DNA from 3 places in the Paenibacillus sp. FSL H8-0175 genome. Region 2 is predicted to be linked to each of the others. Evidence: riboswitches for the same ligand, from Rfam matches in the RefSeq annotation. Region 2 holds a riboswitch; each other region holds the start of a gene.
What was found. Region 2 has a riboswitch for cyclic di-GMP ahead of MHH46_RS04970 (glycosyl hydrolase). Riboswitches for the same ligand answer to the same signal wherever they lie in the genome.

Region 1: it holds a riboswitch for cyclic di-GMP, as region 2 does, so the genes downstream of both, MHH46_RS31045 (NPCBM/NEW2 domain-containing protein) here and MHH46_RS04970 (glycosyl hydrolase) in region 2, are expected to answer to the same signal.
Region 3: it holds a riboswitch for cyclic di-GMP, as region 2 does, so the genes downstream of both, MHH46_RS03340 (transglutaminase family protein) here and MHH46_RS04970 (glycosyl hydrolase) in region 2, are expected to answer to the same signal.

What each region holds. Positions count from the first base shown of each region.
Region 1 covers NZ_CP150299.1:6,998,552-7,005,049, reverse strand. The annotation lists gene MHH46_RS31060 (Crp/Fnr family transcriptional regulator) at 1-329, shown strand, start outside; gene MHH46_RS31055 (EAL domain-containing protein) at 520-1,368, shown strand; gene MHH46_RS31050 (hypothetical protein) at 1,485-2,051, shown strand; cyclic di-GMP riboswitch class I at 2,209-2,295, shown strand; gene MHH46_RS31045 (NPCBM/NEW2 domain-containing protein) at 2,554-6,498, shown strand, end outside.
Region 2 covers NZ_CP150299.1:1,156,166-1,162,663, forward strand. The annotation lists gene MHH46_RS04955 (glycosyltransferase) at 1-212, shown strand, start outside; gene MHH46_RS04960 (UDP-glucose/GDP-mannose dehydrogenase family protein) at 217-1,557, shown strand; gene MHH46_RS04965 (sugar phosphate nucleotidyltransferase) at 2,270-3,643, shown strand; cyclic di-GMP riboswitch class I at 3,780-3,859, shown strand; gene MHH46_RS04970 (glycosyl hydrolase) at 3,872-5,422, shown strand; gene MHH46_RS04975 (glycosyl hydrolase) at 5,574-6,498, shown strand, end outside.
Region 3 covers NZ_CP150299.1:756,279-762,776, reverse strand. The annotation lists rRNA gene MHH46_RS03350 (23S ribosomal RNA) at 1-1,381, opposite strand, end outside; rRNA gene MHH46_RS03345 (16S ribosomal RNA) at 1,644-3,201, opposite strand; gene MHH46_RS03340 (transglutaminase family protein) at 3,569-4,378, opposite strand; cyclic di-GMP riboswitch class I at 4,392-4,472, opposite strand; cyclic di-GMP riboswitch class I at 4,547-4,629, opposite strand; gene MHH46_RS03335 (class D sortase) at 4,743-5,408, opposite strand; gene MHH46_RS03330 (GtrA family protein) at 5,511-5,918, opposite strand; gene MHH46_RS03325 (glycosyltransferase family 2 protein) at 5,905-6,498, opposite strand, start outside.

The sequences.
Region 1 (6,498 bases), 1.3 Mb from region 2:
CCAATATAAGAGTGCTGTCTGCGGTGGCTATGAATGATACTGTATTATTTGAGATTAAACATGAGCCTTTTAAGCAGATGGTTGCCGATTACCCGTTGATTAAGGATCAATTGATGCTGCTGCAAATGGAGCGTTTATTTTTATCGAATCGGTTATTATATGAAATGAAATTTCATGATGCGAGAGCGCGTGATATGATCGGAACGTTAAGGGAGACGGCTACCCTTGTGCTAAAAGATCTGCAAGAACAAAAGATTATTGAGATTCAACATCAGCAGATCACCGTGTTAGACCCGGCGTATTTACTGGAGTATACGGATTTCGATTGAGAAGAGCCGTTCCGGGATCTTTTTCAGAGAATCGATTATTAAAGGGGTTATGAATGTGGCTTGTAATCATTGTGTAGTAAGAGAGCTGAATTTTCAAATCAAGGCTCATGGTGAGCTTAATCTTAGGGTTTTACCTGAGGTTATTCATCACTTGAGTAGAAGTAATACGATACATAAGGTGGAAGAAAATGTGATTACAATTAAGGAGGCTGGGGTGCGGGATTTTCTGGATTTCTGTAATGACCATATGGAGTCGGAGCAGGTTGAATTCCGTATAGATGACCAAACATGGAGACCTCTATCCGAATTACCCACTGTACTTGATATGGAGTGGATTGATGAGGTTATCACTAAGGGTCTTGTTACTTGCTACTTCCAACCGATTGTGAACGTAAGGGAAGAGATTTTTGCATACGAGCTCCTATCCAGATTTAAAAAAGAAGACGGATCTCTTATCTATCCTAATGAGATTTTTGCGGCGGCACGGAATCGTGGGCGTTTATATGCTTTAGACCGGTTATGTAGAATGACGGCTGTAAAATATGCTGCACCCTTAAATAAAAAAACGTTTATTAATTTTATCCCAACGTCGATCTACGCTCCAGAGTTCTGCTTAAGATCAACCGTTGAACTGGCCAATCAATTAGGCGTCGATCCTTCTCTTTTTGTCTTTGAAGTTGTTGAGACGGAGAAAGTGGATGATCTCGCTCATTTGAAAGCTATTTTGACATATTACAAGGATCGGGGATTTGAATACGCTTTAGATGATGTTGGTGAGGGCTTCAGCACGATCGAGATGTTATTGGAGCTTAAACCCCATTACATGAAGCTGGATATGAAATATGTTCAGGGTGTGTCCAGCGATCTGAACAAACAGAAAATAGCAAAGCAATTTTTAGAAAAAGCTTTAGAAATCCAATCCGTTCCTTTAGCAGAAGGTGTGGAGTTTAGAGAGGACTTTGAATGGCTTAAGCAGAGTGGTTATCAGTTGTTTCAGGGCTATTTATTTGGAAAGCCTGATCCTATTCCCAAACAGTAATCCTAATGAGTATATATCCGTCCAGAGGATGAGATGAATTTCAGGTCAGAGTCTGAGTACAGCCAACCCCCGGGGTTGTATAATTTAGGTAATTTGAAAAGGGGGACGGGATAGATATGAAATGGCATCAATTTGTAACGCGCTGGGCGGATTCTAGGGGCTTTGATGGACGAGAGATTGATTATCAATGGCCTTCTCCCTCATTTCCGGTCATCAGTATTCGCAGTAATCTAGGGCGATACTCAGGTCAAGCGTATGGCCGTGGAGGTAAACCCCGTGTGAAGACAGCCGTTGGATTAATCGCTATTGGAGATGTAGCTGTTGGCTTGATTTCCATAGGTGCGATAAGCGTGGGCGTATTATCCTTAGGAGCAATATCACTGGGAATGTGGTTAGCGATCGGAGCAATAGCACTTAGCTGGCTTGGCTTCGCAGTGGGAGCGATTGCGATTGCAGGCGTGGCTGTAGGAGCGATCGCAATCGCGGAAAAAGCGTTGGGGGCCATCGCCATAGGGGATACGGCGTTTGGTGCGATAGCGATAGGCAGGATCGCTGGGGGTGCCATAGCTATCGGACAATGGGCATATGGTGTAATCGTAGTTGGCGAACATGGTTTCGGATTAATTCCCGTCACGGGCGATGTGTGGAATTGGTTCCGGGGTTTGTTTGGATCGGAGAGTTAAGTAGACCTACAGTCCTAAAGGATGTCCTTCTCTTCCGGGATAGTCGATAAATAATATCTATCACATAAGAAAAACTAATTGCAATTACCTATACTCATTTCATACCAATTAATCATGCGATCAGATCTAGGCTTATGTTACTCTTTGAATGTATTCGAAACTTCATAGGCAAACCTATGGAAATGTAGGGACGCAAAGCTATAGGGACTAAGGTTATCATAACTATTGTCAGCCAGCTGCCAAAGAGTGCGTAACGCTTTTTGTTAAAATATAAGAAAGTATAAGTTATAAAACTATACTTAATATCTTATATTTCTCGCTTAAACGCTTACCGTCCTTATAAGGACGCCGAAGGCGTTTATGCTTGTTAAGGTTTAATAAAAATTAAGTCTTAATTTTTAGGCGACTTTATACGCAATCAAGCTACTCTTTTGGGGTAGTTTTTTTTGTGCCCATTTTTGGGCACTGGAGAGATTCATATGACATCTGGGGGTAAGAAGAGATGAAGAAAATGATTGCGATCGCTACATCGGCGGCCATGTTGGCCAGTTTTTCGAGTGAGGCAGGTTATGCTTTAGCAAGTGAGGCAAGCAAGGTAAATGTAACAAAAACAGTGGCGCAAAGTAAGGTTAACTTATTAAGCAACGCCTCGGTTATTCCGTTTGAGCTGTACGGCAAGGATGCTCTAAATGCCTATAATGAGGTTTTTAGAATGAATCCAGCAAATATTAAATCCATCACAAATAACGGTGGCAACTACTCAGGCTCGCCTATAGCTAAGGCTATGGATGGGGATATGAGCACGCATTGGGAGACTGGCAAACCGAATAGTTCAACGTTTACGAATGAGGTTGTGTTTGTTTTCAATGAGTCCACTGAATTAAATAGAATGGTATACGCGGCTAGGCAATCCGGTGCGAAAGGTAAAGGTTTTGCTCAAGAATTTGATATCTACGGCTCCACTACCGATGCGGGTGATTTTACGCTCGTGTCTTCTGGAGAATATACAGGCTCAACCGGTGATGTAGTGGAGATTCAGTTCGCACCTACGGCTTTTAAGAGACTTAAATTTGTCTTCAAAAAAGCGAACCAAGATTGGGCGAGTGCGGCTGAGTTTTCTTTTTATAAAGAGGATAGTGTCTCTGCTAAAATGAAAAAATTATTTACAGATGATACCTTGAGCCAAGTTAGTGCTGCCTTTAATACGACAGAGAAATTAACAGCTTTAGAGAATGAAGTGCAGGCACATCCACTGTATGCGCAGTTTAAAGAAGAGATAGAGAATGCAAAGATCCTTTTGAAGAACCATCAGGTAGAGGCAACGGCAGCCAAGGTTTCGAAGCTAAAAGGGTATGGAACAGCCTATGAAAATGCCTATAGCCAAGCTTATAGAATGCCGAATGCAAACGTATCAAAAGTAACGGTGAACGGTGGAAGCTACCCAGGTACGAAGCCTGAATATATGCTGGATGACCAGCCCACTACGCATTGGGAAACGAACAAAAACAATGATGCAAGCTTCACGAATGAAGTCGTGTTTGAACTAGCGCAAGCGGAAGTGCTGGACAGAGTGGCTTTTTTGGCTAGAGATAACCGCAAAGGATTCCCAGAGGCTTTTGAAATCTATGCATCAGAGACGAGTAAAGGAGAGACCTTCCAACTTGTATCTAGCGGAACCGCGATTAGTACCAATGACTTTCTGGAATTTAAATTCGAACCGACGAAGTTTAAAAGATTAAAATTTAAGTTCACAAAAGCTAATATCAACAGACCTTTTGCGGCTGAATTTAGATTTTATACAGAAGATAAAGTAAGCGAAGCTGTAAATGGTATTTTCACAGATGGAACGATGAGTGCGGTTGTGCCTGCTTATAATAGCGTCGAAGCAATCAACGAATTAGAAGAAGCGGCAAAAGTACATCCGCTCTATCCAATCCTGAAAGATTCTTTGGATTTAGCTAAGAGGCTAGTGAATGGTGAAGTTCAAACCGAAGGCACCATCATTGAGGCGGAACAACGTGGAGATATGAAAAAGCATGCGCAGGAAAACCTGAGAATTGGTTTTGGTACGAACAACCAGCCTACAGGTCTCGTTGCAATGCCTGGAGATACGATCAACGTTTATGTGGATGCAGCTTCTAACGATAAGCTACCTTCTTTAGTCTTTTCTCAACAAGAGGCCGCTTGGAATGTTTGGGCTAGAGGTGTGCAATTGCGTCCAGGTAAGAACATTATAACCGTTCCTGAATTTGCTATGAATAGTTATTATGCACATGAAGTGACTAAGGGCGGCACCGTTTATATCGTAAATCCCTATACAGCAGAGGAACAAGGGAAAGCGCCATTGATCCGCTTCGAAGGTTTAGAAAAGATTCCTTTTATGACCAAGACCACGGATCCAGAACAATTCAAAACCTTCTTAATCACATACAAACAAAGACTGGACGAAGATAAAGCGGCTCATCCAAATGTTCAAGATCGTAAACTCATAGATGTGGTAGAACTGGCCAGCGATCATGTTATTTTCACAGGAACGGCGACGGAGGCGTACAACAAATATATTACGCAAGGAAATAACCCGCTGGACACCGTAACTGGGTATGACACCTGGATGAAGAGTATTTTTGCCTTCTATGGCCTGGATGGCAGTAGCGAGATTCATGATGCCAAGCTAATTCGTGAGAATATTCGCTTGATGCAGCCTTATGGTGCGATGTATGCAGCGGGAGATCATACAGGGATCCAACTTGGAACAGTAGGAACCATGTTAGGTGATTTTAACAAAGCTTATCCGGGCTGGGGACTGAATCACGAAATCGGGCATCGCTTGGCTATGGGTGAACGGGAATATGGCGAAGTAACTAATAATATGGTGTCTATGTTTATGTCTGTCGCGGCGAATTCGATAGATAATCGTATACCGTATGAATCAGATATCTATAAATATGTCCTCGAAGAAAACAAAGTGGTTATGAATCAGCAGGGCTTATTTGCACAACTCGGAGCCTATTGGCAGCTGGAGCTGGCACATCCCGGATACTGGACAGAGCTGACCAAGCTATATCGGGAGCGGAAGGTCATCCTTACCAACGGTGACAATTCTAAGCAGCAGTATTTGGTGGAGTTCTCCTCCGAAGTACTGGGATTAGATTTAAGCAGCTATTTTGCCAGACATGGCTTCACTGTGAATCCTGAGACAAAAGCGAAAGTAGCCAAGTATCCGGCACCGCAAAAGTTATGGTATTTAAATAACTCGGTGATTAATTATGAGGGAACTGGAATAGCGGATAAAAATCTGGCCATTAAGGTTAATATCACACCTAACACCACGGCTAGAACGAACACGTTAAGTTTCAGTATAGATAAAGAGCTTAAGCAAGACTTTTTAGGATATGAAGTGTATAGAAATGATGTGTTAGTTGGTTTTACAGGAACTGAGCAATTTGTGGATCAGAATGTAGATGCGAGTATCAACTATACGTACAAGATCGTCGGTTATGATAAAAAGCTGAACCCACTGAAGCCCGTACAGGTTAAAGCCTTTAAGCCAGCCTTGTCTGTTGAAGATCAGCTCACTTTAAAGCTTAATCAAACCTTTGATCCGATGAGCTATGTAAAAGCGGCTAACTATCTAGGAAACGATATTACTGCAGATGTCTCTCTGAAAGCCAATAACGTTGATGTAACGCAAAAAGGCAACTACGAAATTGTATATGAAGTGAAAAGCGAAGGGGTTACGGAAACGAAAACCACACAGGTTACGGTAACGAGCGACTACGCCTATATTTCCGATCTCAATGCCAAGTCAGTCGTTGTAGGCTGGGGTGAATTAAAGAAAGATAAAGCCGTTTCCGGGGGAATCATAACCCTTGTTCGCCAAGGGTTGGCTGCGACGTACGCGAAAGGGATTGGTGTTCATGCCAACTCTGAGGTAGTTTACGATATTGAAGGTAAGGGTTACGACTTCTTTGAAAGCTACATTGGGATTGATCAAGCCATGAAAGGGAAACCTTCCTCGGCTACTTTTGCAGTGTATGTGGATGGAGAACAGAAATTTGAGAGTGATGTTTTCCGGGCAGGAACAGAACATCAATTTGTGAAAATCCCTGTGACTGGCGCAAGAGAGGTGAAGCTGGTTACAACAGATGCTAAGGATGGCAATGCTTCAGACCATACGGTATGGGCGGATGCGAAGTTCTCGAATAATTCAAGCAAACCTACCATTACAGTACCGGAAGAGACAACCTTCGTTAAGCTGAACAGCGAATTTGATGTGTTGAGCGATGTAACAGCTTTTGATACGGAAGATGGTAACTTAATTGGAGCCGTTGAAGTGCATTCAAATGGATTCACATCAAGCAAAACAGGGACTTACAACGTCGAGTTTTCAGTTACAGACTCAGATGGGAACTCCGCTGTGCAGGCCAGAAAGATTGTTGTATACAGC
Region 2 (6,498 bases):
CACTAGATACTATTATTCCTTATGTAAATGGTGTGTTCTTTCAGCATCAAGAAGTGGAGGATCTACTTAAGGCTATTTATGAAGTAGAGTCCTACGCTTGGGATATCGATCAAATTATGGAGCATGCACGTAAATTCGATGAGCAGGCGTTTATGGTTAAGTTCAAGCAGTATGTTGAGCAGGCGTACGTCAATTTTCTAAAAGGAGGATGATTATATGAAGCTGACAGTAATCGGTACTGGGTATGTGGGTCTTGTATCTGGCGTGTGCTTTGCACTGGGCGGACATCATGTCATCTGTGTGGATAAGGACGAGGAAAAGATTAAGAAGCTGAAACAGATGGAATCGCCCATCTATGAGCCGGGAATCGAGGAACTGATTGAACTGAATCTTCGTGAGGAACGGTTATCTTTTTCTGCAGATCTTCAAGCGTCGGTGCGCCGTTCAGATATTATCATTCTTGCTGTAGGTACGCCATCATTGCCTAACGGTGAAGCAGACTTAACCTACATTGAGGGTGCAGCCGCTGAAATCGCCAAAGCGATGGAAGGGCACAAAATTATAATGACTAAATCTACAGTTCCAGTAGGAACAAATGAAAAAATCTCTCAAATGATCTCTAAGTATACCCAACATTCTTTTGATATCGTGTCTGCACCTGAGTTTTTACGTGAAGGGTCAGCGATTCGCGATACGCTCCATCCTGATAGAATTATCATTGGCCTTGATAATCCAGAGCTGGAACCAACAATGCGCGAGCTTCATAAGGGTTTCACAGAAAATGTATTTGTAACAGATATACGCAGTGCTGAAATGATCAAATATGCTTCGAATGCATTTTTGGCCACGAAGATCTCCTTTATTAATGAGATCGCCAATATTTGTGAAAAAGTGGGAGCTGATGTAACCGAGGTAGCACAAGGAATGGGTATGGACCAAAGAATCGGGTCATCCTTCCTGCAGGCTGGTATCGGTTATGGAGGCTCCTGTTTCCCGAAAGACACTAATGCGCTCATTCAAATTGCGGGCAACGTCGATTACGAATTCAAATTATTGAAATCTGTAGTCGAAGTGAACAAGGGACAACGGTTTATGATCATCTCCAAGCTGCATGAATCACTTGGCAGCCTGCGCGGTTCGACAATTGGGATATGGGGGCTTGCTTTTAAGCCTAACACTGATGATGTCCGCGAAGCTCCAGCCAGAGAGATTGTTGAGGCACTGGTGGCTGAAGGGGCAACAGTCAAGCTATATGATCCAATCGCAGCTACAAATTTCAGGCAGCAATACGATCATCCGCAGCTTCGCTGGTGCAATCTGCCAGAGGAGGCGGCTGAGGGCAGCGATGCCGTATGCCTCTTGACCGATTGGAGCCTACTGAAGGACATTGATCTGCATCAGCTGTCGAAAAGCATGCGCAATGGGGTGCTGATCGATGGACGCAACGTGTATTCCAAGGAGCAAATCGAGGGTACCGGCCTCGTTTATCATTCTGTCGGCCGCCCGCAGATGGGTGGATTGAGCGGTTATTCTGCTAGTGTGGCTGGAGCAGTTTAATGATTTGTGTTAAGTGTCAGTCGCAACTGCGGTGAATGTTTGGACTTCCAGCCGCTGTTGTCTGCAGATTTCCTGATTTTAACCGCTGATAGCGGTAGAAATCCGCAGACAAAGGCGGACGCTATCGCTCTTACAGTTCCAAAATTCCCCTCCGCCACTTCGTTCCCTTATTTTAAGGTTCTAAGCAATTTATAAAGTTAGGTACTCTGATTATATACCGCAGTAGCAGTAGCATTTGTAGTTGTAGTTGTCATTGTCTCTGTCTCTGTGGTGGCAATTAGTCTTGCTCTTGTAGTTGCAGTTGTTCTTGCAGTTGCAGCTGCCTCCCCCGGAGCAGAAGCAAATCTTTAGAAAAACGTGCTTGCTTCCGGCTGGTACAGTCCGGTACGCACGGATCAAGTATTAAGAAGAAGTTGGTTAGGTGAAGAACGGAAAGGGAATTTGGAACTGTAGAAACGGAGTGTTCGCCCGAAAGATTTCCGTAGGAAAGCTAGCTTCGAAAGCATATGCTATCCTCGGATTTCTACCGCGAGAAGCGGTTCAATCAGGAAATCTGAGGATAACAGCGATCGGAAGTCCAAAATCCCTTGGAGTGGTTTCTACCTAACAAATTTTTTTAGTGCATCCGCTCGAAATAAGGCTAAGTGGAAGCTGACGTTTTGATAACAATTCAAATATGCTCGATTTCCATAATTCAAGGAGGGTTCATTCTATGAAAATGGTACTTCTATCAGGCGGTTCAGGTAAACGGTTATGGCCGTTGTCCAACGACTCACGTTCAAAGCAATTTCTAAAGGTACTTGAAAGCCCTCAAGGTGAACCAGAATCCATGGTACAACGTGTCTGGAGACAGCTGGAGGAAGCAGGGATGGCAGAATCATCTTATCTGGCCACCGGCCGCGGCCAAGTAGAAATGATACAAAGCCAACTGGGAAGTCATGTGCCGATTATCGTTGAACCGGAGCGTCGGGATACTTTTCCGGCTATCGCCTTAACAGCTACCTATCTTTATTCAGTGGCAGGTGTTTCTCCAGCGGAGACGGTAGCAATATTGCCTGTTGACCCTTATGTAGAAGCATCCTTTTTCGATACCATAGCTATGCTTGAGGAGACCATGCTGGAAAGTGGAGCAAATCTGGCTCTAATGGGTGTTGTTCCTGAACATGCCTCAGAGAAATACGGATATATTATTCCTACCACCGAAGAGGCGGGGGAAAATGGTTTTATGAAGGTGAGTCACTTTCAAGAGAAACCAGACCGCATACAAGCAGAACAGCTCATCGAACAAAATGCCTTGTGGAATTGCGGAGTGTTTGCCTTCCGCTTAGGGTACTTGTTAGATATTTTGCAGCGTAAAGGGTTGCCTTTAGGATATGAAGAATTGCAGAAGCAGTATAAGCTATTGTCTTCCATCAGCTTTGATTATGAAGTGGTGGAGAAAGAAGAACATATTGTGGTGCAGCCGTATGATGGATTCTGGAAGGATCTTGGAACGTGGAATACGCTGACAGAGGAAATGAGCAGCAAGCATGTAGGAAAAGGTTTTGTGACGGCGGATTCTGAGGGGACTTGCTTGATTAATGAGCTGGACATTCCGATAACGGTAATTGGTGCGAAGGATCTGATCATTGCGGCTAGCCCGGATGGAATTCTAGTTACCCATAAAGCTGAGAGCCCACGGATTAAAGAAGTGCTGAAGACCTTTGAACAAAGACCGATGTACGAGGAACGCCGTTGGGGTCATTACAAAGTTATTGATTATGTGAAATATGATGAAGGCAATGAAGTGCTGACCAAACGGATTTTTATATCCGAGGGGAATAATATCAGCTATCAATTACATCGCAAGCGTAGTGAAATTTGGACAATCGTCAGCGGCGAAGCTAGTATTGTGCTGAATGAGAAAAAACATAATGTGAAGGCTGGGGACGTGGTACGTATACCGGAAGGAACGAAGCACGCGATCCTTGCTTTGACGGATGTTGAGTTTATAGAGGTACAGACGGGGTCTGAATTAGTAGAAGAAGATAACATACGTATTACTTTAGACTGGAATGATATAGAACTACAACAATTCATTTCATAGGTCTAACCTATCTATTTAACCAATTCAAATTTTCTTGAAACAGGTAAATTGACTCAATTATCAAAAAAAGTCATAAAAACACTAAATATATCATTAATTGTCGTCGATACTTACGGTAAGAGAGATTATTTCTCTTAAATTGAAAAGGCAAACCTATCGAAAGGTAGGGACGCAAAGCTATAGGGCCTTCGAAAGAGTGGCAGCCTGGCTACCGAAAGGGAGATTATTTTGAAAGCTTACCGTACGTATCGATTGTTTGGTGCATTTCTGTCACTCGTCCTGTTTCTGACTGCACTTCCGCTTGCTGTTGGAATTTCGCCGTCTGTTGTCATAGCTGCTTCAAATTCTGGAACGCCAGTTACCCCAGGTGCCTCACCTGAAGCCGTAAAGCTGCTTAACTATTTTTACTCGATCTCAGGAAAAGGTATTATTGCCGGTCAACATGACTATTTAGAAAGTCCAGATGAAATTAACAATATGCTGAAGGGAACCAGCGGACAATATGCGGCTCTTCACGGTTATGAAATGGGTGCGATCAGTGGCCAGTCCGAAGCAACGATGGCTTGGCAACGTCAAAATGTGGTGAATAGCGCCATCAACTGGAATAAAGCGGGCGGGATCGTAGCTATGACTTTTCATGCTAACCTGCCGGGCACCTCTTATGACTGGGATAATGTGAAAAAAACACTTAGCCAGAGTGAGTTCGATAGTTACGTTACACCGGGTACCAAGCAATATAACAATCTGATCGCTGAGCTTGATAAGGTGGCCGTCTCTTTAAAAAGCTTGCGCGATGCCAATGTTCCGGTGCTTTGGAGACCCTATCATGAAATGAACGGGAACTGGTTCTGGTGGGGGAAGAAAAATAACTTTTCTACACTATGGAATATTATGTATGACCGTTTTGTTAACGTTCATAAATTAAATAATTTGTTATGGGTATGGAGTCCGAATGCTCCCAATGTTTGGTCAGATCCTTATGCGCTAACTTATCCAGGTGCTGATAAAGTAGATATTCTGGCAGCAGATATATACGAAAATGATTACCAGCAAAAATACTATGACAGCTTATTGAGTCTAGCCGCAGGCAAACCGATTGCGATCGGGGAAAATGGTGAAATGCCTAATCTGGAGAAGCTTCAGCAATCGCAAAGTAAATGGACGTATATGATGAGCTGGGGAAAAATGCTTTACGAGAATAACAGTGCAGACACAATCAAAACATTTATGAATAGCAACTATACCCTGACCAGAGATAAATTAAATACTGGTCTGGCACCGACACCTAGCGCCGCACCAGCGCCGGCACCTTCTGAAGAAGAGGGGGAGGCAGCAATTCCTCTCGCGAAGGGGCTTGCAGGAGAGTATTACAACAACATGCAATTGTCGGGAGCAGCAGCTCTTAACAGAACTGATGCAATAATCGATTTCAATTGGCGGCAAGGCTCCCCGGATGCCGCCCTCGGGATTGATCGGTTCTCCATACGTTGGAGCGGTAAAATTAAGCCATTATATAATGAGCAATATACATTTTACACTACCTCAGATGATGGTATCCGTGTCTGGGTGAATGGGGAATCCGTGATTGATAGTTGGACTAAGCAAAGTGGTACTGAGCGTAAGGGCACTATAACGCTGAAGGCTGGCCAGCTATATGATATCAAGGTGGAGTATTACGAGAATGAAGGCGATGCGAGAGTCCGCTTGATGTGGGAAAGTGCTAGTCAAGCTAAAGAGACAGTTCCAGCAAGTGCACTTTTTCTTCCGGATGTCTCCTGATTGATGAAAATTAAAGGTCGATCCTTAGTGGCTCTGCGTTATTGCAGAGCTACTAAGCTATAGTCCTCATTAGGTCAGAAGACGATTGTCCGATAACAGGTATGTTTTTAACACCTGTGGAGGCAGTACAGCTACCGAAAGGAGGATTTATTTGCGTAAATATTATAAGAAAAACAGATTGTTGTTTACTATGTTACCGGTCTTTATTATTTTTTCCTTGCTGCCTTGGGGAGAGGTTAAAAGTCTTCCGAAGGCTATGAGTGTTTCTTCCTCCCTACCTCCAGCTATACCAAGTAATCCTTCGGCTTCTGAAGAAGCCAAGCAACTGCTAAGTAATTTGGTAAATCTACGTGGCAAAGGGATCTTGTCCGGCCAGCATGATTATCTAGAAAGTCCAGATGAACTGGTTCATAAGCTGAAGAATACTTCGGGACAAAATGCTGTTCTACATGGTTATGAATTAGGGGCGATTAATAATCAATCCGAAGAGACGATCGCAGAACAGCGGCAAGCTGTTATAGACAGTGCAATTGAATGGCATCAAGAGGGTGGCATTGTAGCGATGACCTTCCATCAGAGCTTACCGGGAACCTCTCCAGAGTGGTCCAATGTAAACAGAAGTCTCAGTCAAGAGAAATTTAATGCTTATGTTACACCTGGGACAGCTCAGTATAAGAGGCTAATCTCAGATCTAGACGAGGTTGCTGGATATTTGGGTCAGCTGCGTGATGCCGGAGTTCCGGTCTTATGGCGACCTTACCATGAAATGAATGGTGGTTGGTTTTGGTGGGGGAAAAAGGACAATTTTTCAGAGCTGTGGAGTATTGTCTATGATCGTTTTGTAAACACACACAAGCTAAATAATCTACTGTGGGTGTGGAATCCGAATGCGCCGAATGAATGGTCAGATCCATATGCTGCATATTATCCCGGTGGGGATAAACTCGATGTTCTGGCTGCGGATATCTACAATAACGATTATAAACAGTCCTACTATGAGGATCTGCTCGCATTGGCCGAGGGTAAACCTATCGGAATCGGGGAGAGTGGGCAACTGCCGAACCCGGATATATTAA
Region 3 (6,498 bases), 400 kb from region 2:
CTGAGCGGACGAGCCTTCCTCAGGAAACCTTGGGCTTTCGGCGGATCAGATTCTCACTGATCTTTTCGTTACTCATACCGGCATTCTCACTTGTGTAGTGTCCAGCGCTCTTTTCAGTACACCTTCAACCCCTACACAACGCTCCCCTACCCCAGATACATACGTATCTAGCCATAGCTTCGGTGGTGTGTTTAGCCCCGTTACATTTTCGGCGCAGAGTCACTCGACCAGTGAGCTATTACGCACTCTTTCAATGGTGGCTGCTTCTAAGCCAACATCCTGGTTGTCTGTGCAACTCCACATCCTTTCCCACTTAACACACACTTGGGGACCTTAGCTGATGGTCTGGGCTGTTTCCCTTTTGACAATGGATCTTAGCACTCACTGTCTGACTCCCGGCAATAAGTATATGGCATTCGGAGTTTGACTGAGCTTGGTAATCCTTGCGGACCCCGCACCCAATCAGTGCTCTACCTCCACTACTCTTATACCGAGGCTAGCCCTAAAGCTATTTCGGGGAGAACCAGCTATCTCCGAGTTCGATTGGAATTTCTCCGCTACCCCCACCTCATCCCCGCACTTTTCAACGTACGTGGGTTCGGGCCTCCAGTGCGTGTTACCGCACCTTCACCCTGGACAGGGGTAGATCACACGGTTTCGGGTCTACGTCCACATACTAAATCGCCCTATTCAGACTCGCTTTCGCTGCGGCTCCACCTTCTCGGCTTAACCTTGCATGTTAAACGTAACTCGCCGGTTCATTCTACAAAAGGCACGCCATCACCCATTAATAGGGCTCTGACTTTTTGTAAGCACACGGTTTCAGGTTCTATTTCACTCCCCTTCCGGGGTGCTTTTCACCTTTCCCTCACGGTACTGTTTCACTATCGGTCGCCAGGTAGTATTTAGCCTTAGCAGATGGTCCTGCTGGATTCATACGGGGTTTCACGTGCCCCGCACTACTCGGGATCCGTCTCGGAGAGAATACAGTTTAGGTTACAGGGCTTTTACCTCTATCGCGGGCCTTTCCAGACCTCTTCACCTACCATATTCCTTTGTAACTCCATGTGAGACGTCCCACAACCCCTAAGAGCAAGCTCTTAGGTTTAGGCTGTTCCGCGTTCGCTCGCCGCTACTGACGGAATCACTATTGTTTTCTCTTCCTCAGGGTACTTAGATGTTTCAGTTCCCCTGGTCTGCCTCTACATTTCCTATGTATTCAGAAATGAGTAACTGCGAATTACCACAGCTGGGTTTCCCCATTCGGACACCCCCGGATCAAAGCTTGCTTACAGCTCCCCGAGGCAGTTTCGTTGTTCGCCACGTCCTTCGTCGGCTCCTGGCGCCTAGGCATCCTCCGTGTGCTCTTATTAGCTTAACCTTGATTCTTCCGCAGGAAAATATCATACGATGACATTCTCTTTGGAATCATCTCACTAATAACATTTACTTGTTTACACAAGTTGCTAAAAGATGTTCTAAAACGCAAATTCGTTTCGGTATCCAGTTTTCAAGGATCAAGTCTTACTTGAGAGCTTAAACTCTCAAAACTGAGCAACGAGTGAGTAACAGGCCTAAACCTGAGTTTTGGAAGCTTAGCTTCCGATTTGAATGTTCTCATTGCAGAGAACGATTCTCCATAGAAAGGAGGTGATCCAGCCGCACCTTCCGATACGGCTACCTTGTTACGACTTCACCCCAATCATCTACCCCACCTTCGGCGGCTGGCTCCCTTGCGGGTTACCCCACCGACTTCGGGTGTTGTAAACTCTCGTGGTGTGACGGGCGGTGTGTACAAGACCCGGGAACGTATTCACCGCGGCATGCTGATCCGCGATTACTAGCAATTCCGACTTCATGCAGGCGAGTTGCAGCCTGCAATCCGAACTGAGACCGGCTTTGATGGGATTGGCTCCACCTCGCGGCTTCGCTTCCCGTTGTACCGGCCATTGTAGTACGTGTGTAGCCCAGGTCATAAGGGGCATGATGATTTGACGTCATCCCCACCTTCCTCCGGTTTGTCACCGGCAGTCACTCTAGAGTGCCCAACATTACTTGCTGGCAACTAAAGTTAAGGGTTGCGCTCGTTGCGGGACTTAACCCAACATCTCACGACACGAGCTGACGACAACCATGCACCACCTGTCTCCTCTGTCCCGAAGGCCGCTGCTATCTCTAGCAGATTCAGAGGGATGTCAAGACCTGGTAAGGTTCTTCGCGTTGCTTCGAATTAAACCACATACTCCACTGCTTGTGCGGGTCCCCGTCAATTCCTTTGAGTTTCAGTCTTGCGACCGTACTCCCCAGGCGGAGTGCTTACTGTGTTAACTTCGGCACCAAGGGTATCGAAACCCCTAACACCTAGCACTCATCGTTTACGGCGTGGACTACCAGGGTATCTAATCCTGTTTGCTCCCCACGCTTTCGCGCCTCAGCGTCAGTTACAGCCCAGAAAGTCGCCTTCGCCACTGGTGTTCCTCCACATATCTACGCATTTCACCGCTACACGTGGAATTCCACTTTCCTCTTCTGTACTCAAGCCACCCAGTTTCCAGTGCGACCTCAGGTTGAGCCCAAGGTTTAAACACCAGACTTAAATAGCCGCCTGCGCGCGCTTTACGCCCAATAATTCCGGACAACGCTTGCCCCCTACGTATTACCGCGGCTGCTGGCACGTAGTTAGCCGGGGCTTTCTTCTCAGGTACCGTCACTCCGGTAGCAGTTACTCTACCGGACGTTCTTCCCTGGCAACAGAGCTTTACGATCCGAAAACCTTCATCACTCACGCGGCGTTGCTCCGTCAGGCTTTCGCCCATTGCGGAAGATTCCCTACTGCTGCCTCCCGTAGGAGTCTGGGCCGTGTCTCAGTCCCAGTGTGGCCGTTCACCCTCTCAGGTCGGCTACGCATCGTCGCCTTGGTGGGCCGTTACCCCACCAACTAGCTAATGCGCCGCAGGCCCATCCCTCAGTGACAGATTGCTCCGTCTTTCATTCTTCTCTCAGGAGAAAAAAGAAATTATCCGGTATTAGCTACCGTTTCCGGTAGTTATCCCAGTCTGAAGGGCAGGTTGCCTACGTGTTACTCACCCGTCCGCCGCTAAGTTATTTTGAAAGCAAGCTTTCAAAATAACTCCGCTCGACTTGCATGTATTAGGCACGCCGCCAGCGTTCGTCCTGAGCCAGGATCAAACTCTCCAATTAGTATTGAAAAGAGCGATATGCTCATTTTGAAACATCTGACGAGAAAATTAATTCTCTAATTTTGGATTTCACTTGCGTGATTTCCTACTCACTCGTTGTTCAGTTTTCAAAGATCAAGTTCTCGTTGGCGCCGTTTAATGTCTCAGCAGCAACTCTTATAATATATCATGTTGTTTTCAGAAATGCAAGCTTTATTTTTCGAAGCTTTTTATCAGCCTCGTCTATATCGCCTGTACGCTGTCTAACAACGCTTACCTATAATACCCCAACTATTAATAGAAAAGCAACCCCTAATATAAAAATAAACAACTGGCTTAATAATTAAGCCAGTTGTTTATTTAATAGAGTTATGTTTCTAGGGACGAACTTAATAGTATTTTGCCGCAGTATATTTGCTTGAGGCTTTAATTAAATCGGTTTTCTTATCACTCTTTGCAAGTCCTGCATCCACTGTAGTATCAATGGTAACCCACTTCCCATTAAGCAACACTTCGTTCCATGCATGATATTGCGTAACGTAGCTTGTATTCCCCATTACCAACTTAGCAGGAACATCTACACTCCGCAGCATTGCGGCAAAAAGAGAAGCGTAATCATAGCAAATCCCTTTTTTAGTAGTCAATGTCTTATCGATGCTTGGAATATAATCAGTAGTTACACTATTAGCAAGAGAGTAATCATATTGTACATTCGCAACTACATAGTTATAGATCGCTTTAACTTTCTCTTCGTCTGTTGTTTTGCCTTGTACTAATTGTTTAGCTTTGACAATCGCTTTATCAGAAGAACTCCATTTCACATTCTGTACGGAGCCCAAATATACGGAATTCGAGTCACTCATGGTTACGTCTACTACTTCGGAATATAATGCTTTGTATTTATTGCCGGTTGTGTTCTCCAGAACAGAAACCTTATACGTCCCATTTCCTTGTTGCAAAGGGAAGTCCTCAGCTTGTCCAGAAGCATACAAGTTATATGTATAGCTGCTGTTATCTTTGGTGATCATGAGTTTGATTCTTTTATCTTTCGGAATATCATAGTTAATACCAATAACACCTTGAGCCACTTTGGATGTAATCAACCAGCTGGCATCTGCACTTGCAGCTTGAGCTGTACTTACCGGAACTGAAGTCATTAGGACGAACAACGCCACCAGCATAAAATAAACCTTTTTCACGGATAAAACTCCTTTCGGTAGCTGGCTGCCATCCTTTCGGGAAGGCCCTTTAGCTTTGCGTCCCTACCTTTCGATAGGTTTGCCGTTATCGTATAAGCTCTATCTGTTCTAGCTTTACTAGATATAATTGATAGAATCCATTTGAAACAAACAAAAAAAGCCTCTTCATTCGGTAGCTGGCTGCCATCCTTTCGGGAAAAGGCCCTTTAGCTTTGCGTCCCTACCTTTCGGAAGGTTTGCCGTTATCGTGTTTAGCTTTCATAGTATAATACTATCATATTTATAGTTGTGAACAAGACCTAATTTACTAGATTACCCATTATTTTATAAATATCTCCCGGTATTTGTGTTTTCTTGTCATTCACTATTCTCCTTTTGTTAATTTGGCATGAACAATCAGCCGATGCGTTGGATTCACTAGCGGATCACATGTAATCAGAGTAAGAATCTTATCCTTGTCATTCCCGTCAAGAACGGAGACATCACTCGGATCTACAACAGAAATATCGTATACCTCATAGTTAAACACCTGATCACTAGTCTTTACCGTGATAACATCCCCCACAACAACCTCATTCAATCTGTTAAACAAACGCCCCGTAGTTCTAGCCCGATGCGCCGCGATTGCAGCATTCCCGATCTCTCCAAGGGGTGCCGTTTCTTTCATATGGGCTGCAGCATGTTTCATATTAGCTTTTGTAGCCCCTTCTAATACAGGCAGCTTCAAATCAATCTTATCGATTTCAATTAGTGCGATTACTTTGCCACCGACTTCAATCTCCGGTTCAGGCTTTTCTGTCTCTTGGGGTTGGGGCTGTGCCTGGGCATCCAGAACCGATTCCTCTGCTAACAGCTGAGTAACTTCAGCATACCTGCTCTTTAGATCTGGCTGGGGAGTACTATCGGCAGTGCTTAGTTCAGCCGTTTCTAATAACTTCTCCTGCTGCCTGTCGTTGTACCACTCGTTAGCTGTCGGATATAACATGATAAGTATCCCAGCCAGTATGAGTAGATAGGAGAATTTACGCAATGTTATTCACCTCCGTATATTGTTTCTATGGTTATATACAAATCAAGCAGAAACAGCTACTTGCCTTTAAGCATAGCAACTCCTTCTGCCTGAAATTAATGTTTAAAATACCCATTTACGACTTCCAAAGAAATTGATGATCACCGTGATAAAGGTAACCAGCACCTTGGAGATCAAGACTTGAATACCTAGTTTGTCTGTCAACAGATGCATTAACAACAGTGATATTCCGAGCACTACCAGATTCAGCACGATAAACTTGACCAGCTGTACGCGGTCGAAGCCTTCTTTATTCCCCCGGTTGCGATCACGAAAGGTAACTTTTTTATTCAAAATAAAGCTATTCGCCGTGCCTGCACTATAGGAGATCACCTGCGCCAATGCGTATACCATCCCTAGTGAATTCAACAATGTGAAAATCACAAAATCAATAAGCGTATTGAGCAAACCTACGGCATTAAATTTGAGGAACTGTATGAATGCAGCGCGCAAGTTCTTATCTGACATCATTGTGGTCCTTCCGGCGGTCCAGTTGTTCTTCGTTCTGGTAGCCTTTAGTCTCACTAACAATATATAGCGGTCTATCTTTAGACTCGTCATAAATCCGTCCGATATACTCCCCAATCACACCCAACAGCATCAGAACAATACCGTTAAAGAGCAGATTGACACCTACAATGGAAGCCCAGCCCGGAACCGTCCAGGAGGTGAAAAATATCCTTTGGAACAAGACGAAAAATAAATAGAGAAAGCTAGAAAATGAAAGAAAGAATCCAATATACGTAGCAATCTTAAGCGGCTTATGTGAAAAAGAGGTGATGCCATCTAACGCAAAACGAATCATTTTCTTCAGCGGATATTTGGTTTCTCCGGCAAAACGTTCTTCCCGTTCATATTCCACCATAGTCTGCTTGAAGCCAACCCAGCTCACCAAACCTCTGACATAGCGGTTCTTTTCTTTAAGTCCCCGCAGGACATCACATACCTTACGGTCAATAAGACGGAAATCGCCTGTATCCGTAGGAATATCTACACTTGTCATACTGCTGAGCAGGCGGTAAAAAAGCTTCGCGGTGACCTTTTTGAACAT